4 regions of the Synechococcus sp. MU1655 genome follow, and region 3 is predicted to be linked to each of the others. Evidence: predicted binding sites of a transcription regulator. Region 3 holds the regulator's gene; each other region holds the start of a gene.

Region 1 (6,582 bases), on a different contig from region 3:
TTCTTGGCAAATCCTTGGCGCTTGCTTCGATACAAACTTATAAAAAAGTCTTGTTTTCTGTGTTGAACTGGTTCGTCAAGTCCGTCAGGATTTGACCCATGGCAATCCGGCCGCGGCGTTCAAGCGTTGCTCCGATGGTGGTCCACTGTTGCTTCAGTAGGGCAGGCCCATCGCGGCCTAGGGCGCCCACTACGTAGTCCTGGTCTTCAGCGATCCAGCGCTTCAGTGATTCTGCGCTGACCTCCCAGTGGCACTGCACTCCTGCGGCATGGTCGCCGATTCGGAAGAGTTGCTCCGGGCAGTGCAGAGATGAGCCCAGCAGGCTGGCCTCGACAGGTAGGCGAATACGGTCGCCATGCCAATGCAGAACGGGCTCGCTCACGTGGAGCCCCCGTAGCCAGGGATCGTCGTTCGGATCGATTACCCAGTGGATCGCACCGATGCCCACCTCCCGCAGCGGTTGGGGTGGTTCTCCAACCTGCAGCGGTTCAACGGTTCCTCCCGCTGCAACGGCCAGCAGTTGCGCGCCGAGGCAAATGCCGATGACCGGTTTCCTCTGTCGGTGCCATTCCACGAGCCAATCAAGTTCGTTTTGAAGCCAGGTCAGGTTGGACCGGTGGCGATCGTTCACCCCCATCGGCCCTCCCAGCACTAACGCGATTGTGTTTGGGCAGGTGCTGGGATCGGGGAGGGTATCGCCTCGGTTTGGTCGCAGGATTTTGATCGTCATTCCCCGCTCGATGGCGAGGGTGCCAATTAAGTCAGGTCCCTCGCGATCAACGTGCTGGATCACCAACAGGGTGGTGGTCACAGCAGCAGATAACGCTGGGCGAGGGGCAACTCCTCCGCTGGCTCGCAGGTTAGGAGCTCGCCATCGGCGAACACCTCATAGGTCTGTGGATCCACGCTCATGTTTGGTAGTGCAGAGTTGAGCTTCAGATCACTTTTGCCAACGTCACGCGTATTTTCTACGGCAATACAGGTGCGTTTCAGTCCAAGCTTGCTTTGGATGTTGTCGTTCATGGCCGCATCGCTCATGAAGGTGAGGCAACTGGGTGCAAGCGCTTTGCCGAAGGCAGCAAACATCGGTCTGCCGTGGACTGGACCAGGCGTGGGGATTGAGGCATTGGCATCCCCCATTTGGGCCCAGACGATTGACCCGCCTTTGATAACGAGTTGAGGTCGTATTCCAAAGAATCCTGGTTTCCAAAGCACGAGGTCGGCGAGTTTGCCTGTTTCCACGGAACCCACCTGACTGCTGATGCCATGGGCGATTGCCGGATTGATCGTCACTTTGGCGATGTAGCGCTTGAGGCGGTGGTTGTCGTTTCGGCTTGAGTCTTCTGGTAAGGCGCCGCGTTGAACCTTCATTTTGTGGGCTGTTTGGAAGGTGCGTGTGATCACCTCTCCCACGCGTCCCATTGCTTGGGAGTCGCTAGCGATGATCGAGAAGGCGCCGAGGTCGTGAAGGATATCCTCAGCAGCAATGGTTTCGCGGCGGATGCGTGATTCTGCAAAGGCCACGTCCTCTGGGATTTTTGGATCAAGGTGATGGCACACCATCAACATGTCGAGGTGTTCCTCGAGAGTGTTGCGGGTGTAGGGCCTGGTTGGGTTGGTGCTGCTTGGCAGCACGTTCGCTTCTCCGCAGATTTTGATGATGTCTGGCGCATGCCCGCCTCCGGCACCTTCGGTATGAAAGGTATGAATCGTGCGTCCCTTGATGGCTGCGATGGTGTCTTCCACGAAACCGGCTTCATTGAGCGTGTCGGTGTGGATGCAAACCTGCACATCCATGTGGTCAGCAACGGACAGACAGGCATCGATCGCGGCAGGTGTGGTGCCCCAATCCTCATGAAGCTTTAGTCCACAGGCTCCCGCTCGTACTTGTTCCTCCAAGGCTTCTGGAGTGCTGGCGTTTCCTTTACCGAAAAAGCCCAGGTTCACGGGAAGTCCTTCTGCTGCCTGCAGCATTCGGCTGATGTGAAATGCACCCGGGGTGCAGGTGGTTGCATTGGTTCCGGTGGCGGGTCCCGTGCCACCGCCCATGAGTGTGGTTACCCCGCTGGCCAGAGCTGTTTCAATCTGTTGGGGGCAGATGAAGTGAATGTGGGTGTCAATGCCACCTGCCGTGAGGATGTGTCCTTCACCGGCAATGGCCTCCGTGCCTGGCCCGATCACGATGCTGACGCCTCCCTGGATGTCGGGGTTCCCTGCCTTGCCGATGCCAACGATGCGGCCATCTTTGAGGCCGATATCGGCTTTGACGATGCCCCACCAATCAAGGATGAGGGCATTGGTGATCACGGTGTCAACGGCTCCTCCAGCCCGGGAGGTTTGAGATTGGCCCATGCCATCGCGAATCACCTTTCCGCCGCCAAACTTCACCTCATCGCCGTAGGTGGTGAAGTCCTTTTCCACTTCGAGGATGAGTTCGGTATCCGCTAAACGAATGCGGTCTCCAGTGGTTGGCCCATAGGTTTCGGCGTATGCCTGGCGGGAGATGCGATAGGGCATGAATCAGGCGTCGAGGGGTCCGTTGATGTTTCCGTTAAAACCGACCACGCGGCGTGCTCCAGAAAACGGGATCAAACTCACGTCGCGGTTGTCACCTGGCTCGAAGCGAATGGCCGTACCGGCTGGGATGTCAAGCCTTTGACCGCGTGCAGCGTCACGGTCAAAGATCAAGGCTGCATTGGCTTCTTGGAAATGGAAGTGGGATCCCACCTGCACGGGGCGGTCTCCGCTGTTGGCAACGGTGAGGGTCGTGACCTCTCTGTTGGCGTTGAGTTCAAGTTCGCCGGGTTCCGGTAACAATTCACCGGGGATGAGGGGTGCCATTAGAAGAAGCCTTAGCGAATGGGGTCATGCAGGGTCACGAGCTTGGTCCCATCGGGAAATACAGCCTCGATTTGGACTTCATCGACCAACTCTGGAATGCCCTCCATCACCTGGTCGCGGCTTAACCATGTGCTGCCTTCCTGCATGAGGTCGGCCACATTCTTCCCATCGCGTGCTCCTTCTAAAACCAAGAAACTGAGCCATGCCACAGCTTCAGGATGGTTGAGCTTGAGGCCGCGCTGGAGACGACGTTCTGCCAAGAGCGCAGCCGTGACGATCAGCAGCTTGTCTTTTTCTTGAGGGCTGAGGTGCATGGTGACCTTGCTCTCTTTTTAGTTTCTATCGCTCTGTAGCAGCGGAATGTTCAATGTGAACCCTTATGGCCTCAATGGATTTTCTTGTAAAGGCCAGACCCTGGGAATCTTTGGCGATGCCAGGTTTCGCGCTTGACGGGTGCGAGCCCAAATCCTGCTGAACCAGAAACGGGCATCTCGACTGGAGAAGCCGCTGTATCGGGCGATCAGTCCCTGAGGGAGTGCGCCGCAATGCATCTGTCCTTCGAGAGCCTTTCGATCTTGGCGAATGTCATCGAGGAGGTTGTTGATCTTGGTTGTTTGGAGAGGGAAGGGTGCAGCCCAAACCAAGGTGCCGAAGACAGGTTGTTGATTGAGTCCATGGAACCCCTTCAGCGCGTCGTCGCTGATTTCGAGTCTGTCAACAAGTTCCCAACGCCTTCCCTCAGACGTTTGGCGTTGGATTTGAACGTCTGATCTCCAGCATCCCTGTCCCAATGTTTCGTTTGCGGCAGTGCGTCCGAGACGCACAATTTCAGCGCTGAGAAAGGATCCATCCATGGGCAATGTGACGCTGAGGTTTTGTTCAAACAAAGCATCGGCATAGAGCACAAGTTCTTGCGGAAGCCATTCCAAATCACTATCCGCATCAAGCTCTGCCGAGACCTGTTGGCGGGCCCAAGTTCCCAGCGGATGGAGCTGGCTTCGACCTATGGATCCATAGATCTTTTGCGCGGCCACGCTTGTGAGTAAGCAGCGACTGTTTGGTCTTAAGCCGAGGTTGATGCTCAATTGGTCTCCCCCCACAAGGCCACCAGCGGTATGAAGCAGTGGCAGCTCGCAACGCCCGTTCTCGCCCCGTTCGGCCCGCATTAATTTCAAGGGGGCGGTGCAGCCCCCTTGAAATTGACTGCCACTGCTGCCCGCAACAAACTGCAGGTTGCAGGTGCCGTGCCATGGATCAAGTCGTTGCATCAACGCACGCTCGACGCCAACTCTCCTCAGCTCTGTAACAAGGACTACCAAATGATGGCGTGCTGTTTGGGCAGTCTTTGTGGCGTGATCTCTTTGGTTGTCTGAACCCTTGGATGTTGGCTTGACCGTGTTGGACCATCGCCTCTTGTCTGAAGAGCCGTGGCCGAACGGCTCCCTCGCTGTGATGGAGTTGCCGTTGAGCGCGGATCAGCGCACGGTGCTGCGTGGACGTCGTCGAACTGCTTGTGGTCGAGACGTGTTGTTGCAGCTGCCGCGCGAGCGAGCCTTGATGCCTGGTGATCGCCTCACCGATGCGCATGAGCAGGTGCATGTTTTGGTAACCGCTGCTCTTGAGGAGTTGTTGCGGGTGGAAGCAGCAACGCCGCTGGCATTGCTGGAGGCTGCCTATCACCTAGGGAATCGCCATGTGGCACTTGAGTTGCATGAGGATGAGCTGTTGTTACTGAATGACTCCGTACTCGAAACCATGCTTAAGGGTCGTGGATTGAAGCTGACACGGTGTTGTCGTTCATTCATGCCGGAAGGCGGTGCTTATATCGCCCATCAGCACGCATGACATCGCTTGCGTTATTGCAGTTGGTAAGCCCTGCTTTGCCTGTTGGTGCTTTTAGTTATTCCGAAGGTCTTGAAGTCTTGATCCAGGATGGTTCTTTGATCAACGAATTCGATCTTCAACAGTGGATTGAAGCTGAGCTTCAGAGGGGTGCATTGAGGTTGGAGGCTGCGGCGCTAACCCCGTTGCGTGTTCAGCTTCAAAGCTGGGAGGAAAAAAGGTTAGAAATGCCCAGTGACTTGATCAGTCTCGATGGGTGGTTGCTGGCTTTGAGGGAGTCGGCTGAGATGCGTGCTCAGCAAGGACAGATGGGTGGTTCTTTGCTGAAGTTGATGGCTGATCTTGGACATCCATTGCCTCAGCCATTGGTTTTGGCGTGGCCTGCGGCCTGGGCTTGGGCTGCCCTGTCGTGGAAGATTTCTGAGCTGGAGATGGTTGAGGGTTATCTCTATGGCTGGGTTGCAAATCAGCTCAGTGCGGCGGTCCGCTTGGTGCCGCTGGGTCCCACCACGGCCCAACGGATTCAGCAGCGACTGTTGCCGATGATTCGTGATCAGGCGAGTGTTTTAAAAGATCAAGATCCGCACGCGCTTTGGTGTGGTGGTGTTGGTGCAGGGCTCGCCCAGTTGGCTCATGCTGAGTTGTATTCACGTTTGTTCCGGAGCTGATGAGCAGCAAACTCAGGCTTGGAGTCGCCGGTCCGGTGGGCTCAGGCAAGACAGCACTCGTGGAAGCGCTTTGCAGGAGATTGCGTGATCGCCTGCAATTAGCAGTTGTGACCAATGACATCTACACGCAAGAGGATGCTCAATTCCTCACGCGCTCAGGTGCATTGGAGCCCGAGCGTATCCGTGGGGTTGAAACCGGGGGGTGCCCCCATACGGCGATACGAGAAGACTGCTCCATCAATCGAGCTGCTGTGAGTGAACTGGAGCATCAATTTCCTGGACTTGATCTGGTGATGGTTGAAAGCGGTGGAGACAATCTTGCGGCCAGTTTTAGTCCTGAACTTGTCGATCTTTGTATCTATGTAATTGATGTAGCGGCTGGAGACAAGATTCCTCGTAAAGGTGGACCTGGAATTACACGGTCTGATTTATTAGTCATTAACAAGATCGATCTGGCCTCTTTCGTTGGTGCTGACCTCGGAGTCATGGAACAGGACACATTAAGGATGCGGAGGAATCGACCCTGGTGCTTTACCAATCTTCGTACTGAAGAAGGACTTGATTGCGTGGAAGAATTTGTGTTGCAACAGCTACCAAATTGAAAAATATTTGGTTTCCTTATTAAAATAAAGTTCCTGTTGATACAGGAATATCTTTCTCTTGATCTGTACCTTGCAAACTCCGACGTTGAAGCGTCGTTTCTCTTGTTTTTGGTACTCATGAGCTCATCGTTGTCCAAGCGTCTATTTGCCGGCATCGCCGCAGCGTCGCTGGGTCTGTCTGTCACTGCTTGTGGTGGTGGCGGCAGTAGTGACAGTGCAGGTGGTGATTTCGATGGTGAAATCAAAGTTGGGATCCTTCACTCACTGAGTGGAACGATGGCAATCTCTGAGACAACTCTTAAGGAAACTGAGGAGATGGCTATTAAAGAGATTAATGAAGCAGGTGGAGTGAAAATCGATGATAAAAGCTACAAAATCACATATGTTTCAGAGGATGGGGCCTCTGATTGGCCGACATTTGCTGAAAAGTCTCAAAAGCTGATTGATGCTGACAAAGTAGCTGTTGTTTTTGGTGGCTGGACCTCTGCAAGTCGGAAAGCCATGCTGCCTGTATATGAAGCAAAAGATCATTTCCTGTTCTATCCAATCCAGTACGAGGGACAGGAATGCTCCAAAAACATTTTCTATACAGGTGCTGTCCCCAACCAGCAGGCAGAACCAGCGGTGGA
Region 2 (7,373 bases), on a different contig from region 3:
CAAGAATGTGAATTATCCTGGAGCTTTTGCTTCATTTGGTAGCGATCCACTCAACACGTTTCCATAGTGAGAGTCTGAATTCTTCAATTTAGGCATGAACTCTGGGGTCGTCTCTACAGGAAATCGCAGCCAAATCGCAATCGCGACGGGCTTTCTAGGAGCCTTCATTGTTGGCTCACTTGCGGTCCAAATGGTGCGCAGTCAAGGTGGGGTTGCGATCGACGGCACCAGACCCAATGCACAAGTGGAGCCAGTGATTGCTTCACCAGCCACCCTCTGGGCCGATATGGGATCCCGCAGCGAGTTGGTTGAGCAACTTTCGTCAGCAACGGCCACCAACGCATCGCCAAAAGCCGTTGTGGATCCAGTTGTGGGATCTGAGGCAACACTTTGGTCTGCCTTAGGAAGCCGCTGAACATGGAAGAAGGCCTCACTCACCTCAACACATCAGGTGAAGTTCACATGGTTGATGTGGGTGATCGCCGTCCAACGAAACGCCAAGCAACCGCTAAAGGCTGCCTTCAAATGCAGCCAACCACGCTGGAACTGATCCGTTCCGGCAACACACCGAAAGGTGATCTCCTCGCTGTTGCGCGAGTCGCAGCCATTCAGGCGGCGAAACGGACCTGGGAACTGATTCCCCTTTGCCACCAGTTACCACTCAGTGGTGTGGAGGTCACGATTGAACCGGATCCCTCACTACCGGGACTCATCCTGTGCTGCCGGTGCAGAACAACACACAACACGGGTGTGGAGATGGAATCCATGACAGCAGTGTCTATTGGATTACTCACGCTTTACGACATGCTCAAGTCCATTGATCCAGGGATGACCTTGAGTCAGATCGTTCTTATCCATAAAGATGGAGGTCGCAACGGTGCCTGGTCCCGTTGAGCCCTATGGACGCGAAGGGTTACCTCTTAGCGAAGCCAGACATCGTCTACTCGCAGACATCAGCCCAATCAATGCGTTAACAACCGTGCCTCTTGATGAGGCGCTTGGGCGCGTCAATGCCAAGTCAATCAATGCTCCTGTCTCGATCCCAGGGTTCCGAGCCTCGATTATGGACGGGTACGCCTTAGGGCAACACCATCAACCTACAGTCGGTCAACAATGGATCCTTCAAGGCCGATCAGCTCCTGGCTCTCCTTTTGATCGGGGCTTAAACGCTGGTGAAGCCATCCGTATCTTGACCGGAGCCCCCCTCCCAGAAGGAGCAGGCTGGGTCTTGCCACAAGAATGTGCGGAGACCAGCCAAACGCAACTGACCTTGGCTGTTGAAGTTTCGGATCAACCCTGGATCAGAGCCGAAGACGAAGAATGCAAAACCGGTGATCTATTGATAAATCATGGCCAACGCTTAACGCCTTCCCAGCTTGGACGCTTAGCAGGTTGCGGTGTAGCCACGCTTCAGGTCCATCAAAAACCTCGCATTGGCCTCCTGATCAGCGGCGATGAGCTCGTGCCAGCCGGGCTAGAGCGACGAGCTGGGGCCATATGGGAGAGCAATGGCACCCTGCTTGAGGCGATCCTGAACAGCCTTCACCAGGTCGTGCATTCACGGTGCGTGGTTCCCGATCAACCAGAAGCTTTGCGGCGCGCGCTAGCTGAGCTCAGCAAAACCTGTGATGTTGTGGTGAGCACAGGGGGAATTTCCGCTGGTGACACTGACTGGATCCGGGAGCTCGTCAACGAATTGGGGCAAGTTAGTTTCTGGAAACTGTTTCTGAAGCCAGGACGCCCCTTCGCTTTCGGGCACATCAACAGCCGAGAAGGCAACGTGCCTTTCTTTGGCCTCCCTGGAAACCCTGTCGCTGCAGCAATCACCGCCCTACAGCTGCTCTGGCCCGCCTTGCAGTTGCTGGAAGGTCAAGAAGAGCCTGACTTATTTCCGCGCGTCAAAGTCAAACTGGCCAACGCTTTGGCTCGCCGGCCAGGCCGCCCCGAACTCGCCCGCGCTCAATTGGAGGTCGATGCGAGCGGAGAGCTCATGGCGCGAGTGAGCGATTCACAAGCCTCATCCCGCATTGGCTCCCTGCTTAACAGCGATCTTTTGCTGGAGATTCCCGCAGAAACAGGAGGGTTGGAAGTGGGCGAGAGTCTTTGGGCGCAACTGATCCGAACACGCCTCCTCTAGTACATGCATTCAAAGCGGTGTATTGCCGCTGAGCCATGTGCCCTGCCCATTCCTCCATTCTCTTTTCCAGAAAGGAGCCTGATGCTTAATCGCCTCCAGCAAATCCATGCAACAACGCTGAGCAGGGCCACGGCGATCAGCCTCAACAGCCACTAGCACAATCACCTCCGAGGGCAGCATGCGACCCACCCGATGAAGCACAAGAGCTGAGTTGGCACCGTGATCAATCAACAACCGTTGTGCGTTCTGACGGATGACTCCCTCACACATTTTTGGATAGTGCGTGAGCTCAAACGCGTCCAAAGGTCTTCCATCCTGCGCAACATCACGCACACGACCCACAAATGTGGCTAACGCCGCAGTCTGAGACGACCAGGCAGCCAAGTGAATCCAAGGATCAAAGATTTGGCTGTGTATTTGGACCGTGATCTTCTCTTGCATCAAACCCCCTTTAACCTCCCGTAAATGGTGGAAGAAACGCGATTTCATCCCCGGAATGCACCGACGTCATCGGAGCCACCAACTGCTGATTAATCGCAATTTGCACCGCTGCAGGTCGAGGACCAAGGTGCAACTGAGTCCAGATATCTTCAGCGGTAACAACCTCTCTGTCAGGGAGCGTCAGCAATTGTTCAGCCCAGCCCGCTTGGTCGCGAAGAGAGGCAAACAACAACACGTGGATGGATCTCTCCTGAGATTTCGTCATAGTGGACAATCTCGAGCACTGTTTGGTTTTAGCGTCAGAACAGGCGCATGATCCTGAACTGACCCTCTCCATTGCTCTTCTCACCATTTCCGACCGACGCACAAGGGCGGAAGACAGCAGCGGCGACGCACTGGCACAACGCCTGGCAACGGCAGGTCATCAACTGAGTGATCGAAAAATCTGCCCTGATGATCGTTACCTCATTCGATCTGAGCTGAGTCAATGGATCGCCAACCCAACCATTGATGTGGTGATCACCAGCGGCGGGACTGGGCTCACAGGTCGTGATGGGACCCCGGAAGCCATCGCTCCCTTACTCGACAAAACCATCGACGGTTTCGGAGAACTGTTCCGCGTTCTGTCCTACGAAAGCATTGGCACCAGCACTCTTCAAAGTCGTTGCCTTGCTGGCGTCGCCAACGGCACCATCGTTTTCGTTCTTCCCGGTTCTTTAGATGCTGTTCAAACAGCTTGGGATCGAATTATCTCCAGCCAATTGGACGCGAACACCCGTCCTTGCAACCTTGTGCAACTTCTGCCGCGATTACGAGAAACATCTTGGACACCCAAGCTCAATCCTGATTAGGTGAATAAGACTCGGACTGGTCTGAATCATCGCTGCGGCAAAAGGAACGGACTTCAAAATGGAATCGGCATCGTGACCGCAGCGGGCTCAGGTGAGCAAGCAGTGACTTGCTGGTTCACCACATCTCCCACGACAACGATGGAAGGCGATGCAAATTTTTCTGTTCGGGTGGCTTCTGCCACCTCCCGCAAGGGTGCCTTCAAGCAACGCTGACCAGCAACCGTGCCCTGCTGAACGACAGCCACAGGAGTATCTCCATCTAAACCACCGGCGATTAATTCCTCGGCAATCCGTGGAAGGTTATGCAAACCCATATAAATCACTAAACCATCACTCGCGGTAGCTAACGCACGCCAATTCACGGATGGGCGACGTTTGTCAATCTCCTCATGACCCGTTACGAAGGTGACCGACGAGCCTGCTCGACGATGCGTGACCGGAATTCCGGCATACGCCGGAGCGGCAATCCCGGCCGTGACACCAGGAACCACCTCAACCGCAATGCCATGGGACACCAGATGAGCGGCCTCCTCTCCACCACGACCAAACAGGAAAGGATCTCCACCTTTTAAGCGAACCACCGTTTGATAGCGCTGACCCAAGGCCACCAACACCGAGTTGGTACTGGGCTGAGGCACGGAGTGGTGTCCGCGACGTTTGCCGACAAAATGACGTTCACAAGTGTCTGGAACGAGATTCAGGACCTCGCTTGGAACCAGGGAGTCGTAGACGAGAGCATCACAACATCGCAGTAGACGATGAGCCTTCACGGTGAGAAGGTCGGGATCTCCTGGTCCAGCACCGACGAGATACACAGTTCCTGTCATGGTCGAGTCAATCACGGCAATGCAGCTAGACAATGAATAAGACCCTGACGAAGCTCGGGAACTTCTAAGAGGGATGGCAGCCCACCAGCCTGACCCAACGCCTCCGACATCCGGTTGGGAGCCAGCGAGAGCGGCAATGGAACCATGTTGGGTTGATTCTTAGCAAACTGGTCCCAGACATCAAAGGCCACCACAGGTAAGCCGAAGCGACGTTGCACTGAAATCAAAAAGCGATCAGAGAGCCCTGGCCTCAATGGATGGTGAACGAGTGCCAGAGATCGATTTTGAGCAACAACAACCTCAATCCAACGGGACATCAGCACCCACCAACACTCCCAGGAACCAAGAAAGGGAAGAGGCTTCACCACAACGCCCTCGCTCCTCAAGCGGTCACGAATCAGAGGCACATCGCTTCTGGCATGACTGCCAGGAAGCAAGAGAAGGGGCACCAGCCATTGTGAGTCACACTGCGCTGCCGTCGGAACCTCTGCGGTGAGCACCTCCAATTCAACTGGGGCCGCTCGGCACTCAGCAACAGCCACCGAAATCTCCCGCACACAAGGGGGAACGAGGCCACCAGAACGGCCGTGGACCACCAGACGAAGGGCAGTTGCACCCCCTGATTCGCCCCGTTTCCGTAACAACGGCCACGGATCAAAAGCCCCTTGAACTGATGTAGTCAGGTGGTTTCCGTTCATGCATGCATGACTTACTACCGCAGAGGGCATTCTCGCGCCCCCATGCAATCAAGCGTTCGCAACAACCGAGCATCGCAGCGGTTCAAGAATGATTTCGATCGCGACTTAGCTGCCATGGCAAGGGTTTGGTCCATGATCCGCCAGGGGGCTGTTCGCTGGATCGGAGAAATCGGCCGCCAATACTGATGCAATCTTCTGCTTCTGAAATTCAAATCTATAGAGCCAGAAATCAAAGCACTTGCATGTAGCCAATCAAACAATATTTCAAGTCAGGAGCCGCCAATTTGGTTCCAACCGATACCGAAACACTACCCCATCGATCGCTATAAACACTTTGCAGCACGGATTTTTCTCTGATGTGCTGGAAATGTCGCTTACAGACGAATTCCCGTATCAAGCATCAGCGCTATGAGCATTCAAATCCCAACAAGACCATTCCTAGAAAACAAGAAGCTCAATAAAATTGAGCAAAACAAAGCCTCTAAAGATGGCCTTCTTGTTGGAAGTGAATTAGAAGAGTTTGCAAGAATTGGCTGGGAAGAGGTTGATGAAACCGATCTTCAGCTCCGCCTCAAATGGTATGGGATGTTCTGGCGGCCAAAAACTCCAGGAAAATTCATGCTTCGCCTGCGAGTACCCAATGGTGTGCTCAGCAACGAACAGATCCGCGTTGTCGCTTCCATTGTTGAACGTTACGGCGAAAATGGAAGCTGCGATATCACAACACGACAGAACTTGCAACTTCGAGGAGTATTACTTGACGATCTCCCCGATATTATAAAACGCTTGAAGGCCGTTGGTCTCAGTTCAATTCAATCAGGATTTGACAACCCCAGAAATGTCACTGGAAATCCCTTAGCAGGAATTGATCCGAACGAAATCATCGACACTCGTCCCTTCACAACCGAACTACATAACTTTCTAACCAATAATTGCCAAGGCAATCCAGAGTTTTCCAATCTTCCTCGCAAATGGAATACTGCTGTTGCTGGCGCCAAAGATAATTTCTTACTTCACAACGACATCGTCTTTCACCCCGTTGAACGCGATGGTGTGATGGGTTTCGGTGTTTGGATCGGCGGAATTCTTTCCTCCCAAATGAACGCGTATGCCATTCCCCTGAATGCCTGGGTAAAGCAGGATGAAATTTGTAAAATGACAGATTGCGTCATTCGCTTATGGCGTGACAACGGCGAACGAAACAAGCGCCCCAAGGGACGCTTTCGCATGTATCTCGACGAGCTTGGCATTGACGCATTTAGGAATGAAGTTGAGGTCCTCTTTGGTCCACTCACAGAAGATCCGGGTTCAATTTTTAACTCCACACCGCGATCTCACTACGGCATCCATCCCCAAAAGAATAAAGATGAATTCTTCGCAGGTCTCCACGTCAGTGTTGGACGACTCACCGCAACAGACCTTCACGATTTAGCCACAGCGAGCCTGGAATACGGAACTGGAGAAATTCGCCTAACAGAAGACCAGAACGTCATCATCGTGGGGCTTTCAACAGCCAAGCTGGACCGCTTCAAAGCCGATCCTTTGCTACAGCGCTTCCCTCTTGAGCCAGGTGCCATCGCAGCGGGAACCGTCTCCTGCACAGGCAACACCTACTGCAGTTTTGGTCTCACCAACACCAAAGATCAAGCGATTGCTGCTGCTAAGCGACTCGATGCAGAACTCGAACTGCCCGAAGAGCTCAAGATCCATTGGACCGGATGCCCCAATACCTGTGGGCAAGCCTTCATGGGTGCGATTGGTCTGACAGGCACCAAAGCGAAAAACAGTAAGGGCGAAATGGGTGAGGGCTACACGCTGAGCATTGGAGGATCGCAAGGCGAAAACCCACAGATCGGCGAAATTCAGCAAAAGGCTATTCCTGCAGAAGACATTCAAAATGTTCTTAAACAGGTTCTGATTGAACAATTCGGAGCAAAACCTCGGGCTTAATCGCACTAAATCGCTACTCCTTTCAGGAAACCGTGGCGCTTTGTTTTGAAGCCATGGTTCAACGTTTCAGCAATCTTCACATCGGCTTATTTCACAATGGCTTTCAAAGTTGATTTCCTATCGCGTTTTGTTAACTGGCTTAGCGCAAGTGGGGAAGATAAAGCACCAATTTCTGTAGCACCACAGAATCAAGATTTTTTCTCACGCTTCATGAATCGCGTCAGCGGTTGATTCCCTTTCATCTACTAAACACCCAATCATGAGTGCAACAGCGTCCCAGATGGACTACGTCCTACCTAATGAACTCGTCGACGGCATGATTTTAGCCGGCGGCAAGAAAGCAACAGTCAGCATTAAAAACCTGCTGATCCGTGGTTTTTACTCCGGAGCCATTCTTGGTCTCGCAGTGGTCCTGGCCCTCACGGTGGGAATCCTGACAAAACTGCCATTCGTAGGTTCTCTCCTATTC
Region 3 (7,373 bases):
GCGAGCAATGGCCCGATGAGACCAGAGCCGGCGAAATTTGCGTCAAACGCCTTTTAGCAGGAGAGCGGGGCCATTACGGACCCATGGAGCATGCCCAGATTGTGTTGAACGTGGGTTGGTTTCCTCATTCCGTGATGCAACAGGCACGGACGCACCGGGTGGGCGTCAGTTTTGATGTTCAATCCATGCGCTACACAGGCGATCGCATCTGCAGGGCAGCACTTGGAGAACTCGATCTCGAAGAGGTGTTTTATTTGCGCCCCGTCGGTGAGTACAGCGACCGCAAGGGCAAGAAATACCTTTACAGCGAAGCTGAGCGAAAAAAAGATTTAAACCACTGCAAAATCAGTGCCGATCGCTATCAGGAATTGCTTCAGGCCGGCTACGCCGAGGAACATGCCCGCGGCATCCTCCCCTTTGATTACAGGCAACATTTCGTGGTGAGCTTCACGCTCAGAGCCTTCCTGCATTTCATGGATCTTCGCGCCAAGCTCGATGCCCAGCAGGAAATCCGCGAGCTCTGCGACCTGATGTGGCCGCACCTCAAAACATGGACCCCAGAATTTGCGAGTTGGTACGAAAAAACAAGATTGCACAAGGCGCGACTTGCTCCCTGAGCAACCTTCAAAAATCAAATTGAAGACAAAAATAACTTGTGGATTGCTTAACAGTTAAACAATCCAGATTGCCCGTTGAGTTCAGTCTGATTCAGACCTTGGCCAGCGTGACGCGCTCGGGTTGATGCTGATATTTACCTTGCCGATCGCTGTAGGTGGTCTCACAAGGATCACCTTCAAAAAACAACAACTGACAGATCCCTTCACTGGCGTAAATGCGACAGTCAGCGCCAGAACTGTTACTAAATTCCAAGGTGAGATGTCCCTCCCAGCCAGCTTCCGCTGGAGTTGTATTCACAATGATGCCTAAACGGGCGTAGGTGCTTTTACCAAGACAAATCACCGTGATATTGGGCGGCACTCGCATCTTTTCGAGGGCAACACCGAGGCCATACGAATGCGCCGGAAGGATGAAATAGTCTCCATCCTCATCATGATGAATGGGCGTTGATTCAAGATTGTCAGGGTTGAATCTCTTGGGATTCATGATCGTGCCAGGCACGTGGCGAAAGATCAGAAACTCCTTAGGCGAGAGCCTCAGGTCGTAGCCGTACGAGGAACAGCCAAAACTCAGAACCGGACTCTGCCGTTGATCCGGATCCAAGTGGCGCACTAATCCATTTTGAAAAGGCTCGAGCATGCCTGCATCAGCCTGATCAGTAATCCAGCGATCGTTCTTCAGCATTAGAAACCTCGACGCAATTCCGTCACTTGATCCGCCATCTCCATCATCTCTGCAGGGATCGCGGGCCCGGTCACGATCACATCCATCGCGGAAGGCCTTTGCTCCAACACCGATAAGACATCCTCGTGGCTTAAATAGCCAAGCTCGATCGCCAATCCAATCTCATCCAGAACGAGTTGGTCCAACGTGCCTTCTAAGAGATGGGTCTTACAGATCTGCCAAACCTCTTGGACTGCCTCTTTGACCTCCTCATCGCGGCTCACAGCAGCATCTGACAGGCATTCCGTCACGGAAGGTCGCAACCATCTGAGCCTGTCGCACAGGGTGAGGCTGCTCTTGGGGCCTTGACCCACTCCACCCTTGAGAAACTGGGCGATCAAAACATGGCTACCCAGGCCTGCAGTCCGCAGCGCTTGGCTCAGCACACAAGAAAAGCTCCCCCGAAAGGAGGCGGTATGCACCTCAAGCTGCCCTTCTGGAGCCACCAAATGCAGGGGTGGACGAACCTCGACAGAGGGCAATCCCCTTAGCCCTGCTTGCTCGAGAGTCCTGTGGTCAACAGTCCGCGACTCACGAGAATGATGGGTAGGGCTGAGGCTGACGGTCATCACATTCGCCGAAGTCCGGCAAATCCGGATGTGAATGAATCTAGCGGTGAAAGTTGAATGCACAAGTGTTTTGACACCATCCATGGTGTGCCGAGCCAACTGGCAGGCTCAAAGCACCTCCGCACCGTGGACTTATGACCGACACCTCTCGCAATGACGGACGTCGGCCGGGTGATCTTCGCCCCTTCTCGATCAGCTGGGATCCCATGGGATTTGCCCTCAGCTCAGTGATCATTCACAGCGGACGGACCGCTGTTCTTTGCAGCGTTTGCCATCAGGAAGGTGTCCCTCGCTGGCGCAAAGATCAAGGCCAGGGATGGCTGAGTGCCGAATACCGACTCCTTCCTGGATCCACTCCAGAGCGTCAAAACAGAGAGCTGCTCAAATTAAGTGGACGCACCCAGGAGATTCAGCGCCTGATTGGTCGCAGCCTGCGCGCCGCCATCAACATGGAAGCTCTCGGCGAGAACACGTTGAGAATTGATTGTGATGTGATTCAGGCGGATGCCGGCACCCGTACCGCGGCGATCAGCGGATCTTGGGTCGCGCTGCAACGAGCCTGTGAACGGCTTGTTCAACAAGGGGTTCTCAACACCAACCCTGTCCAAGCTCAGGTGGCAGCTGTCTCCGTTGGCGTGATTCAAGACCGCCCCCTTCTCGATCTCGACTACAGCGAAGACAGCCATGCCGACGTGGATCTCAATGTCGTCATGAACGGAGAGGGACAATTGCTGGAACTACAGGGCACTGCAGAAGGAGCTCCTTTTAGCCGCCACCAGCTCAATGCCCTCCTGGACCTCGCCGAGCCTGGGCTCAAAAAAATCATGGGTGATCAACGTGCGGCTCTTTCAGCTACATGAACTCCGCTTCAGGACAAGGCAGCATTTCGTGTTCCTTGCTACACGAGCCGGGTTGGCTGATCCATAACATCTCGTAAGACGCGCTGGGAACATGGCTGAGGTCAGCCGCGGCTTCAGCCGCTATGCACCACCAACAATTCGCCCGGCGGCCTCGAGCTTCGGGACCCCCGCGGTTCCATCCAACCGCACTCTTCAAGACGTCATTCGGGGACTCGATGGAGCCAATTCCGAAATGGTGGAACGGGGGAAAACCATCTTTTTCCCCGGCGATCCAGCAGAAAAGGTGTACCTCATTCGTCGCGGTGCAGTTCGCCTCTCAAGGGTGTACGAATCCGGCGAAGAAATCACCGTTGCCTTGTTACGAGAAAACAGCTTGTTTGGCGTTCTGTCGTTATTGACAGGTCATCGCTCTGATCGTTTTTATCACTCGATCGCTTTCACCAGAGTGGAGATGGTCACGGCGCCCGCCACATCAGTGCGGCAGGCCATCGAAGCTGACACCAGTGTGGGATTGCTGTTGTTGCAAGGTCTGTCCAGCAGGATTCTCCAGACCGAAACGATGATCGAAACGCTCACCCATCGGGACATGTCGTCTCGGCTGGTGAGTTTTCTGCTGGTGCTCTGTCGAGATTTCGGAGTGCCTGGTCAACGGGGCATCACCATCGACCTTCGCCTCTCACATCAAGCCATCGCCGAGGCCATCGGCTCCACACGCGTCACGATCACTCGTCTCTTGGGTGATCTCAAGGCGTCCAGCCTTGTCGATATCGATCGCAAAAAGATCACTGTTCTCGATCCAATCGCTCTCGCCAAGCGATTCAGCTGACCATGCAGGTGAAGATGGAGCTTCCATCCGAACTCTGACCCTTCGTTCTCCGTGACCGGCTGGTTCCTACTTCTCGCTCTTCTTGTGCTTGGAGGCGTGCTCTCAACCCTGGGAGACCGTCTTGGATCTCGCGTGGGGAAAGCTCGACTGAGCTTGCTTGGACTGCGTCCCAAACGCACGGCCGTGGTGATTACGGTGTTAACGGGCAGCCTGATTAGTGCCCTTTCACTCGGACTCTTGCTGTTGGTCAGTCGACAGCTCAGGGTGGGCCTGTTTGAACTGAATGCTCTCGAAGCGAAATTGCGGAGCAGTCGCGCCGACCTCAAAACAAGCAAACGCGCTCAGACACAAGCTGGCAAAGAGCTCACAACCGCCCAACAGCGCGCGGCAGAACTGCGTCGCACCCTGAAGCCACTCCAGGAGCAAACCCGATCCCTGGAGGCAGAGCGACAGCGATTGAGCCAAGACGTGGATGCGAAAGATATTGAGATTCAACGCACCGAACAGGAGCTCTCAGCCGTGCGCTCTCAAATTCGCAGTGGCGAGAAAGAACTCAATCAACTGGAAGACAATCTCCTCGCCCTGCGTCGCGGAAATGTCGCCATCAGCAGTGGGCAGCCGCTTGCAACCGTGACCTTGAAGCTCGAACGCCCCGATCAGGCAAAAACGGTGATCGATCAGTTACTACGAGATGCCAATCTTCAGGCCTATCAACAAGCGCTCCCTGGCCAACCGGTAGAGCGTCAGATCCTGCTGGTTCCGCGACCCGACATCAAACGCTTGGAACAAACGATTCGCAAACCTGGCACCTGGGTTGTGAACATTCGTTCAGCAGCCAATGTGCTTCTGGGTGAAACCGTTGTGTATGCCTTCCCGGAAGTGCTTCCCAATGTCACGGTAACCAGAGAGGGGGAGATCCTGGCCCGCACCACCCTCGCGAGCAATGAGCGCAACCCTGAAGCCGTTCGCAACCGACTGAATCTTCTCCTTGCCTCCACATTGGCCGAGGTGCAACGACGCGGATCTCTCAGCAAGGGGCTGCAGTTCGATGTGAATGCCATCAATGTGCTGGGCCAAGAGCTGATCGACCGCAATGGCGGTCTCGCTTCGCTCGAAGCGGTTGCTTTGCGGCGCAGCGAGACCGCCGATCCCATCGCCATCCAGTTGCGACTCAGTCCATGACACGCGTCGTCGCCTTAGATCCTGGCCGAAGCAAATGCGGCTTGCTCCTTGCAGACATCTCAACGAACACGGTTCTGCAAGGCATGGTGATACCAAGCTCTGAGGTCCTTGATCAGCTGCGCGCCTGGATGGAAGACGATCAGGGGGAGAACTCTCAGATTGCTGATCTGGTGATCGGTGACGGCACCAGCAGCACGATCTGGCAACAACAACTTCCCACCAGCATGAAGGTCCACGTCGTGGACGAAACAGCAACCACCCTGCGAGCACGCGAGCGTTACTGGCAGTTGTGGCCTGCACGGGGCTGGAAGCGCTTGCTTCCTTCAGGCCTGCGCATCCCGTCTGGTGATCTCGACGCCATCGCAGCGCTCGTCATTCTTGAGGATTACTTAGAACGGCCTTTGCGATGGCCGGGACCCGGTCCCCTCAGAAACGGGCCCTCACGGTGAAGGTGTAATCACCACCGGGCTCCAGGTCATAGTCAGATTTCACAAGGAAGCGAAGGAGCGCGTCTTGAATCAACGCTCGCCCCAGGGAAGGTTCCACACTCAACTCACCGCGATCAAAAAACCAACTGAACTGCCAATTGAAGCCTCCTGCCTGGACGTCTCCTTCCAAACATTGATCCGCAAAACTCTGGCGTTGAACCCGCAGATGGGCGGTTGTAACAGGTAGCGCTGCCATCACTCCTCAGTGCTGGTAGGAGCCAGCTGAAGCCCATTGAGGTGATTTCCTGCAAGGTCGAGGCCTTGACGCTGAATCCTCTCCAAACCATCCACGACCTCCAACAAAACCTTGTCGATCAGGGGCTCCTCGTCACGACTGAAACTTCCAAGCACATGCGACACCGTTCTTGCCTTGCGCTCACTGGGGTTTTGCCCGGGTGCACCAATTCCAATGCGCAGACGCGCGAAATCCTGCGTTCCGAGATGCTGAATGGTGCTTTTGAGGCCGTTATGGCCACCGGCAGACCCACGGGCCCGCAAACGCAAACGACCGAGCGGCAGATCCATATCGTCGACGAGGACCAAAATCTGATGCAGCTCGAAGCCAAACCAATCCAATGCAGCCCGTATCGAGCGACCGCTGTCGTTCATGAAGGTTTGGGGCATCAACAATCGCAATCGCTTGTCCCCCGAACCCAAATCAGCGAGCTGACCTTGGAGCTTGGGCATGGATCGAAAGCCACCGCCCTCGCGAGAGGCCAGGCGTTCCAAAGCCATAAAGCCAACGTTGTGTCGGGTGTTGGCATAGCGATTGCCTGGATTCCCCAACCCCACCACTAGGCGGAGATCACCACGATTCATCGACTCAATCGGAAGGAGAAGTTGGCTCTGTCTTTGGCGCAACCGTTGGGGGTACAACCGTCTCAGCTGGTGCTTCAAGAGCCTTGGCCTGATCCGCTATGGGTTCGGGCTCAGCCATCGCCTTATTAATTTCGCGTTCAAATTCTTTGGAGGCCGACTGAAAACCCTTAAGAGTTTTACCAAGGGTGCGGCCGAACTCCGGTAGCCGTTTTGGGCCGAACACAAGGAGAGCGACCGCCGCGATAACGGCCATTTCTGGCAGGCCAATGCCGAAAACATTCATTCTCGGTTGTCAGCCCAGGCCTAAGCCATTCCAGTTGACATTGATTCCTTCAAGGATCAGTGACTTGTTGTACAGCTGAAGAATGATCAACAAAAACACGAGGAAAAGGGCCATAAAAATGCCCATCACTGGTGTGGTGCCCCAGCCGGGGACAACTTTGCCGTATTCCGAATTCAGGGGGCGGAGCAGATCTCCCAGACGGGTGCGTTGAGCCATGGCAGCGCTGAAGTCTCGGGTGGAGTTAAGTCTCGATACTGTAAGGGCTCCGACCCGTAAAGAGGTCAATCCTGTGGAGAGTTGTGATGGAAAGTTCGTCCCCAGCCATGTCAGTGGCGATTGCCGTGCTGGCGGCCCTGCTTGGGTTAACAGGATTTGGGGTGTACACAGCCTTTGGCCCTCCATCAAAAAATCTCGACGACCCGTTCGATGATCACGAAGATTGAACGTTCTCCAAAATCAATGTGAGGAGCTCGCCAGGGTGGACCTCCCAGAACGTCCTTTGGTCGTTGGATTTGGTGCAGCTCAGCCTCCAATCGGTCCCAGGCAACCAACGCTGACGCGCTGGTCCGGGATTGAGTACTTCAATTTGAACGGCCTTATCGCTATGCAGGGCACCCTTCACGGGTCGGACTGAAATCGGCACCAGACCGACGGGCAAGGAGGGAAGCCCTTGCCACCGCTGCTCCAATGCAACAGGCCCTACCCAACCCGGCTCCCTGAATCGGATCGCCGCCTGGGCCACACCACTGCGGTTCCAACCAAGCAGCGCTGGCATGAAGGCCAATCGATGCCTGTGCCATCCGTGATCTGCTGAGGGGTCTGGCCAGGTTGGGCCTCGGAGCAGGGAGACTCCCAGATGGTTCGGACTGGCATCAACACCTTGAGGACCATCCAACAAGACCGCCATCCCACCCCCAGGAGCTTCCCCTTCGGCTGCAAACCATGAGATCACAGGCAGTTCCCAACGCTCTTGTTCATAGGGATTGAACGCTTGTGCTGGTCGCT
Region 4 (7,373 bases), on a different contig from region 3:
CCTGGATTCCCCGTCCAACCCCCAAGCAGCCCTTAAGCTGCTTACCGATCTCTTTGAGATCACCAAATACACCCCACATTCACCGGCATATCGGCCTCCTTCGGGCGGCCGCTTGTTTCGAGGTAGAACTGCATGAGCATCGTCTCCAACTCGATCATCAACGCGGACGCCGAAGCCCGCTATCTCAATCCTGGCGAATTGGACCAGATCAAGTCCTTTGTCAGTGGCGGACAACGCCGTTTGCGTGTCGCCCAGGTTCTCAGCGAGAGCCGTGAGCGCATCGTCAAAACAGCAGGTGGTCAGCTGTTCCAGAAACGTCCCGATGTCATTTCCCCTGGTGGCAATGCCTACGGTCAAGAGATGACCGCAACCTGTTTGCGTGACATGGATTACTACCTCCGTCTTGTCACCTACGGAGTCGTTGCTGGCGATGTCACTCCGATCGAAGAGATTGGCGTGATTGGTGCCCGTGAGCTTTATCGCTCGCTCGGCACACCTCTTGAAGCCCTGGCTGAGTCAGTGCGCGAAATGAAATCAGTTGCCATGAGTATCCTCACGGGCTCAGATGCCGAAGAGGCTGGCTTCTATTTCGATTACGTGATCGGCGCTCTCGCCTGAATCATCGGAATCACCAATCTTCCACGCCACTTCATCTGATCCATGCAAGACGCGATCACCAACGTTATTAACAAGTCCGACGTTCAAGGCTTGTATTTGGACACCACGTCCATGACCAGCCTCGAGCAGTATTTCACCAGTGGTGAGCTGAGAGTGAAAGCTGCAGCAACGATCAGTGCCAATGCTTCTTCAATCATTAAAGAAGCTGTAGCCAAATCCCTGCTGTACTCGGACATCACACGTCCAGGCGGCAACATGTACACCACGCGTCGCTACGCAGCTTGCATCCGCGACCTGGATTACTACTTGCGCTATTCCACCTACGCGATGCTCGCTGGTGACACCTCCATCCTTGATGAGCGTGTTCTGAACGGCCTCAAAGAGACCTACAACTCCTTGGGAGTGCCGATCGGCGCAACCGTCCAGGCCATCCAAGCCATGAAAGAAGTCACCGCTTCCCTGGTCGGCCCTGATGCTGGAAAAGAGATGGGTGTCTACTTCGACTACATCTGTTCTGGACTCGGCAACTGATGCGTCTCTTCAAGGTCACAGCCTGCATCCCCTCACCTGAGAAGGTCCGTTCGCAGCGAGAGTTGCAGAACACTTTTTTCACCAAGTGGGTTCCCTACGAGAGCTGGTTCGCTGAACAACAGCGAATCCAGAAGCAAGGTGGCCGCATCATCAAAGTTGAACTTTGTACAGGTGGCCTTCAGGTCAACGTTGGGAATTAATCACCAACGCGTTTCAATGCATCACATCAACCCGGCCTAGGTCGGGTTTTTTATTGTTTTGGCTTGGCAAAACGTTCAGAGGGCGGCTCAATAGAAGCCGGACTCTTCATCTCTAGATCTCTTGAGCGACACCAGCGTGACCTCCAGAAGGAGCCGACCCACGCGGAAGGGGGCTCTTAAAAGCCCTAAGGATTCAGCATCCAATCCGCATGGATTCTGGCAACGTTTGTTACCTCTCAATTGGTCTCTTTGGCCAACAGAGGCAAGGCTGCTCCTGAGTCTCACTGCCATCTGGTGTGTTGCTGGATTATTGGTCTTGGCATCGGCGAGCTGGTGGGTTGCTGCTCGCGAACAGGGAGAAGGGGCTTACTACCTCAAACGCCAACTGGTCTGGATGGTGGCTAGCTGGAGCCTGATGACGTTCGTTGCGTCCACAACACTGAGACGTTGGCTCAAAATCGCCGGCCCTGGTCTCTGGATCGGCTGTCTGATGGTGGCTGCCACCTTGGTGATGGGCACCACGGTGAATGGAGCAAGTCGGTGGCTGGTGATTGGTCCTATCCAGATCCAACCATCAGAGTTGATTAAACCGTTTGTGGTTCTTCAGGCTGCCAATCTCTTCGCCCATTGGAAGCGGAACGCACTCGATCAAAAGCTGCTCTGGCTATCAAGCTTCGCCATCCTCGTTCTGCTGATCCTCAAACAGCCGAATCTCAGTACAGCATCACTGATCGGTCTGTTGATCTGGTTAATGGCATTCTCTGCAGGGCTTCCCTTGCTTCAACTGTTTGGGACCGCACTAGCTGGAGGCATGCTCGGAATCAGCAGCATCCTGATTAATGAATACCAACGCATCAGGGTGATCTCGTTTCTGAATCCTTGGAATGATCCCCAGGGTGATGGATATCAACTCATTCAAAGCCTGCTCGCGATTGGATCAGGTGGGATTTTTGGGCAGGGATTCGGCCTATCAACCCAGAAACTGCAATATCTGCCCATCCAAAGCACAGATTTCATCTTCGCTGTCTATGCCGAAGAGTTCGGTTTCGTGGGGTCTGTGATGTTGCTGGTGTTTTTGATGCTGATGGGCTTCTTGGGGCTTCGTGTTGCTTTGCGCTGCCGAAGCAACCAGGCAAGGCTTACCGCCATTGGCTGTTCAACCCTTCTCGTAGGACAGTCACTGATGAATATTGCCGTGGCCTCCGGAGCCATGCCCACAACAGGCCTCCCCCTTCCTCTGGTCAGCTACGGAGGAAATTCATTGCTCTCCAGCATGGTGATTATTGGCTTATTAATCCGATGCTCACTCGAATCCACAGGCTTAATCGGTGGTCGCAGCCTCCGCGAGCAACAGCGCGGTGGATAAGGTGAACTTGAATTGATCCCGGTCGCACCGGTACAACCATTTCCTCATTCGAGCTGGCACTGTCCGACCTTGCCCGCAACAGCGAGCAACTGCTCAACCATGCGCTACAGCAGCCTGGTCCAATCACTGTGGCTCTTGTCTTTGCAGGAGGAGCTTTAACGAGCCTGGGCCCCTGTTCCCTCTCTTTGCTACCTGTCACCCTCGCGTACCTAGCCGGCTTCGAGAACAAGCAAAAACCTTGGCAACGCAGTCTTTCCTTTTGCGCTGGCATCGTGGGAGCCCTGGTTGTGCTTGGAAGCCTGAGTGGATTGCTGGGCCGCATCTACGGTCAAGTTCCTGGTTTGGTACCAACCCTTGTTGCGGTCCTAGCAATGGTGATGGGGCTCAATCTTCTCGGCGTGGTTCGAATCCCCCTTCCCGCAGGGCCAGACCCCATGCGTTGGACAAGCAAGGTGCCCGCTCCGCTAGCCCCTGTTGCGGCCGGATTAGCGTTTGGTCTCGCTGCTTCACCCTGCACAACTCCGGTACTGGCTGTGCTACTTGGCTGGATTGCAAGCACGGGACGTCCCCTCCTCGGGGTGCTGATGCTCACAAGCTTCGGGATTGGTCAAGTCCTACCTCTCCTCCTTGCAGGCAACTTGGCAGCCTCACTACCACGGTTGCTGGCGTTACGGCCCATCGGCCGCTGGGTTCCTCCCATCAGTGGGGTGATCCTGTTTGCCACAGGCACGCTCACCTTGTTAGCGAGATTGACCTGATCTGATGCCTGCACTGCGCCGACTCTTTGCCCTGCTTTCGGATCTTCGATTAGCGATCCTGCTCCTTCTGCTGATTGCGGGAGCAAGCGCCCTTGGGACCATTCTTCCCCAGAACGAAGCGCCTGATTTGTATCTCGAGCGATTCAATGCAGACCCATGGCTGGGAATGATCAATGGCGAACAGATGTTGCAACTGCAGTTGGACAGCATCTATTCCAGCGTGTGGTTTTTAAGCCTTTTGGCTTGGCTGGGATTGGCCTTGATCTTGTGCAGCTGGCGTCGTCAATGGCCAGCACTACTCGCCACGATGCGCTGGATTGACTACCGCCAACCCAGACAACTGAGCAAGTTGGCGTTGGCCGAATCAATTCACTGTTCCAACGGTGAGTCGGCCTTAGACACACTGAGTGAGCAACTCCAAAAGCAAGGCTGGCAGGTCCAAAGGCAAGAGGCTCGCCTCGCGGCGCGGCGTGGCGTGATTGGCAAGGTTGGCCCCTTATTGGTCCACACCGGCTTGGTGCTGCTGCTAATCGGTGCTGCATGGGGAGCACTTTCTGGAAACCGCTTGGAACGCTTCCTTGCGCCCGGCCGAGCTCTCGACCTGCTTGACCCATCTGGCAACAACCGGCTTTCGCTCACCCTCGAACGCTTCGCGATTGAGCGTGATCCGGCGGGACGCACCGAACAATTCCGATCAACCCTGAGACTTGATCCTCCAGGAGGGCCTTCAGAGCAGCGCATGATCAGCGTGAATCATCCGCTCCGCTATCGAGGGATGACTGTTTATCAAGCGGATTGGTCGCTAGCTGCGATCACCGTGCAGATCGGCAAGAGTCCTGAACTGCAATTACCTCTCCGTAGTTTTCCCGAGCTCGGGGAACAAATTTGGGGTCTGGTGCTTCCCACACGGCCAGACGGATCCGAACCTGTGCTGATGAGCACAAGCAGTGAACAGGGCCCTGTTCAGGTGTTCGATGCAGACGGATCTCTGCTGGGCAACCTGCGACCTGGCGGGGCATCCACTGAAATCAAAGGACTGCCCCTGAGAGTGGCCGACATCATGCCTGCCAGCGGACTGCTCCTTAAGCGTGACCCAGGTGTCCCTCTCGTTTATGCAGGTTTCGCGATCACACTGCTTGGCGGAGGCCTCAGCTTGATCGCAACCCGACAGCTCTGGGCCGTACTCGACCCGCCACCATTTCAGCCATCCAACAGACAGCTGCACATTGGCGGACTTTGCAATCGAAATCTCGCTGGCTTTGCGGCCGAATTGCCAATCCTGATCAGCAGGATTGACGGGTCCCGTGACTGACTCTTACAACCGTATGAACATTGCCACGAGGGTTGAAATCAGCTTCGAGCTGCATCCAAACGGGGGCACAGGCCGCGACTAAATCATCAAGAATTTTGTTCGCCACCTCTTCATGGGAGATCGAAGTGTTGCGAAAGTGATTGATATACAACTTGATCGCTTTCAGCTCGACCACTCGCGGTCCGGGCTGATAAATCAAGCGCAATACCGCGAAGTCCGGATAACCAGAAAAGGGGCAAAGGCAAGTAAATTCAGGCAATTCGATCGACACCTCATAGGGGCGCCCTGGCCTTGGGTTGTCGAAACAGATCAACTCCGCATTTGCAATAGCTCTTTCGCCATACAGCGGAGTTTTGGTGAGCTCAGTGCCGGGATTGTTCATCGAACGAATACGGAAAACTCCAGCGCCCGACCCTAAAGCCAGCCCTCCAAAACTGTTGAGTGGAGCTCAGCGCTGCTTGATTTGGTATCAACACGTACAACCTATAAACAGGAATGCAGGCCTAATAGGGGGGTGTTGGACTTGCTTGCAATGGATCTCAGTCTGATTACCGAGGGACAGGCTCTCCGTCTACAGCCTGAGAGCGTTCACGGCATGTTGTGGCTTCAAACTCACTTCGAAAAGTCCCATTGGGAGCTACTCGCTGAGGGCCTTGCCACGGTGAGTCAGTCGAATGTCGATGAGTTGATCAAGGATGCCTCAAACGCCGGATTGAACCTTTCTCCTCTCCCGGCCCTGTCATCTCAGCTCAATTCCTGACACACTCAAGAGAACGATCACTCAACAATCCATGAAAAAGGTCGAAGCCGTCATCCGTCCCTTCAAACTTGAGGACGTCAAATTAGCTTTGGTTAATGCCGGCATCGTGGGCATGACCGTGAGCGAAGTGCGCGGATTCGGTCGTCAGAAGGGGCAAGTAGAGCGATATCGCGGTTCTGAATTCACTGTTGAATTTCTGCAGAAGCTGAAAGTTGACGTTGTGATCGACGATGACCGCGTTGAAGCTGTGATTAACGCCATTGCGGAAGCAGCAAAAACGGGAGAAATCGGCGACGGCAAGATTTTTGTTTCTTCTGTCGACACCGTCGTACGGATTCGCACCGGCGATCGTGACAGTTCAGCCCTCTGATCTCAGGGTGTCCTGAATCACCTCTCGAATCTTTTCATCAGAAATCTGATGTGGCTCAAGCTCGCTTAACCACAACAGATATTCGTGGTTGCCGGCGGGACCTGTTATCGGCGATCCCACAACTCCCAGGGCGTTCCAGCCCAGGGAGTGTGCGGAATCGATCACTGAGGCAATCGCATCCCTGTGAGCCAAGCCATCTCGCACCACCCCGCCTTTACCTACCCGATCGCGACCCACTTCAAACTGAGGCTTCACCAACACCAATGCTTCGCTCCCCCGCGGTTCCAGCAAGGCGCGAATAGCTGGAAGGACAAGAGACAAGGAAATAAACGACACATCTGCAACAGCCAGAGTGGGGAGGTCGTCTTCAGGCCCATAGAGCTCAGTTGCGGTCAGTCGGCGCAAATTGGTGCGCTCTTTAAGGACAACGCGTTCATCAATGCGCAAACTCCAGGCCGTCTGGCCATAGCCAACGTCGATGCCATAAACCCGACGAGCTCCGTGTTGCAGCAAGCAATCGGTGAAGCCACCCGTCGAAATCCCTCCGTCAAGACAGGTGCGCCCCTCCACCGAGACAGGGAAAGCCTCCAACGCTGCCAGCAACTTTTCACCACCTCTAGACACAAACCGAGGAGGCTGCTCCACAATCAATTCGAGATCGATCAAAACGGTTTGACCTGGCTTGTCGAGCAGCTGCCCCCGATGATCTCTGACCTTGCCGGCGCGGATGAGCTGTTGCGCTTGCTGACGGGATGCAGCCAACCCCAACGTCAGCATGTGGAGATCTAAACGCTGTTTACGAACCATTTCGACATAAAAGCACCGTGAAACCGAAACAAATACCGGAGTTCCACCCGGAGTTCCGCAGACCTCCCTGAAGATCTTCGCAAGCCGCACGCAAGTCCGTGTCAGCCAACAACGTCTTCAACATCAAAAGCGGACGCCGCCAGTCCCTTCGAGCCAAATTTTGTCGCAAGTCCAGCGAGGCGTCGAACCGCGTACTTGAGCTACTGGCCCCTGGGTCTTTTGTCACGCTCGACAATCACCCCCAAGATCTCCCTCCCTTTCAAGTCATTGAATGTCGTGGGGGCCTCTGCTGGGTGCGTCAGCAAGCCTGGGGACAGAACGTTCAGTGGGAAGTTGAGCATCGCCGCCTCACATCGGCTTAGAGCTAATCGCAATGTCCAAGCCTTCAGCGCCATACATTGGTTGAGTTGTCGCCACGCGCTGGCCCTTGATCGAGAGATACACCCTGCCCGAGATGGGCGAGATCTGGACAGACCGTGCCAAATACCAAAGTTGGCTGGATGTTGAGGTTGCTGCCTGTGAGGCCAACTGCAGGCTTGGTCGTGTCCCACAGGATGCGATGCAAACGATTCGCGAACAGTCGGCGTTTGAACCGGAGCGGATCCTTGAGATCGAGGCCGAGGTCCGTCACGACGTGATCGCTTTCTTGAC

What was found. The regulator NtcA, encoded in region 3, controls nitrogen genes in cyanobacteria. The targets are predictions, from matches to a motif close to GTANCNNNNGNTAC.
Region 1: the regulator NtcA is predicted to act here: its motif matches at 4,144-4,157, upstream of NCN04_RS05665 (urease accessory protein UreD).
Region 2: the regulator NtcA is predicted to act here: its motif matches at 5,242-5,255, upstream of NCN04_RS01595 (ferredoxin--nitrite reductase).
Region 4: the regulator NtcA is predicted to act here: its motif matches at 5,252-5,265, upstream of queF (preQ(1) synthase).

Annotation. Positions count from the first base shown of each region.
Region 1 covers NZ_JAKUHK010000086.1:610-7,191, forward strand. Annotated here, with positions in the region: gene NCN04_RS05645 (type 1 glutamine amidotransferase) at 38-811, opposite strand; gene ureC (urease subunit alpha) at 808-2,517, opposite strand; gene NCN04_RS05655 (urease subunit beta) at 2,521-2,841, opposite strand; gene NCN04_RS05660 (urease subunit gamma) at 2,853-3,155, opposite strand; gene NCN04_RS05665 (urease accessory protein UreD) at 3,219-4,109, opposite strand; gene ureE (urease accessory protein UreE) at 4,219-4,686, shown strand; gene NCN04_RS05675 (urease accessory protein UreF) at 4,683-5,351, shown strand; gene ureG (urease accessory protein UreG) at 5,351-5,953, shown strand; partial or broken gene NCN04_RS05685 (transporter substrate-binding protein) at 6,071-6,582, shown strand, end outside.
Region 2 covers NZ_JAKUHK010000015.1:2,128-9,500, reverse strand. Annotated here, with positions in the region: gene NCN04_RS01645 (hypothetical protein) at 1-67, shown strand, start outside; gene NCN04_RS01640 (hypothetical protein) at 95-415, shown strand; gene moaC (cyclic pyranopterin monophosphate synthase MoaC) at 418-894, shown strand; gene NCN04_RS01630 (molybdopterin molybdotransferase MoeA) at 878-2,137, shown strand; gene NCN04_RS01625 (molybdopterin synthase catalytic subunit) at 2,147-2,578, opposite strand; gene NCN04_RS01620 (MoaD/ThiS family protein) at 2,589-2,843, opposite strand; gene moaB (molybdenum cofactor biosynthesis protein B) at 2,902-3,429, shown strand; gene cobA (uroporphyrinogen-III C-methyltransferase) at 3,483-4,256, opposite strand; gene NCN04_RS01605 (DNA mismatch repair protein MutS) at 4,268-4,954, opposite strand; gene NCN04_RS01600 (hypothetical protein) at 4,997-5,140, shown strand; gene NCN04_RS01595 (ferredoxin--nitrite reductase) at 5,363-6,904, shown strand; gene NCN04_RS01590 (formate/nitrite transporter family protein) at 7,185-7,373, shown strand, end outside.
Region 3 covers NZ_JAKUHK010000023.1:4,866-12,238, forward strand. Annotated here, with positions in the region: gene thyX (FAD-dependent thymidylate synthase) at 1-617, shown strand, start outside; gene dcd (dCTP deaminase) at 709-1,302, opposite strand; gene NCN04_RS02230 (cob(I)yrinic acid a,c-diamide adenosyltransferase) at 1,302-1,910, opposite strand; gene rph (ribonuclease PH) at 2,045-2,770, shown strand; gene ntcA (global nitrogen regulator NtcA) at 2,862-3,596, shown strand; gene NCN04_RS02245 (DUF3084 family protein) at 3,648-4,778, shown strand; gene NCN04_RS02250 (RuvC family protein) at 4,775-5,227, shown strand; gene NCN04_RS02255 (DUF3146 family protein) at 5,205-5,462, opposite strand; gene pth (aminoacyl-tRNA hydrolase) at 5,462-6,085, opposite strand; gene NCN04_RS02265 (TatA/E family twin arginine-targeting protein translocase) at 6,090-6,368, opposite strand; gene psbH (photosystem II reaction center phosphoprotein PsbH) at 6,378-6,584, opposite strand; gene psbN (photosystem II reaction center protein PsbN) at 6,671-6,811, shown strand; partial or broken gene NCN04_RS02280 (glycoside hydrolase family 38 C-terminal domain-containing protein) at 6,799-7,373, opposite strand, start outside.
Region 4 covers NZ_JAKUHK010000029.1:3,587-10,959, forward strand. Annotated here, with positions in the region: gene apcA (allophycocyanin subunit alpha) at 133-618, shown strand; gene apcB (allophycocyanin subunit beta) at 661-1,149, shown strand; gene NCN04_RS02635 (phycobilisome linker polypeptide) at 1,149-1,349, shown strand; gene NCN04_RS02640 (FtsW/RodA/SpoVE family cell cycle protein) at 1,471-2,715, shown strand; gene NCN04_RS02645 (cytochrome c biogenesis CcdA family protein) at 2,805-3,473, shown strand; gene NCN04_RS02650 (cytochrome c biogenesis ResB family protein) at 3,478-4,785, shown strand; gene queF (preQ(1) synthase) at 4,757-5,167, opposite strand; gene NCN04_RS02660 (hypothetical protein) at 5,318-5,545, shown strand; gene NCN04_RS02665 (P-II family nitrogen regulator) at 5,577-5,915, shown strand; gene NCN04_RS02670 (TlyA family RNA methyltransferase) at 5,904-6,722, opposite strand; gene NCN04_RS02675 (hypothetical protein) at 6,821-7,084, shown strand; gene purB (adenylosuccinate lyase) at 7,150-7,373, shown strand, end outside.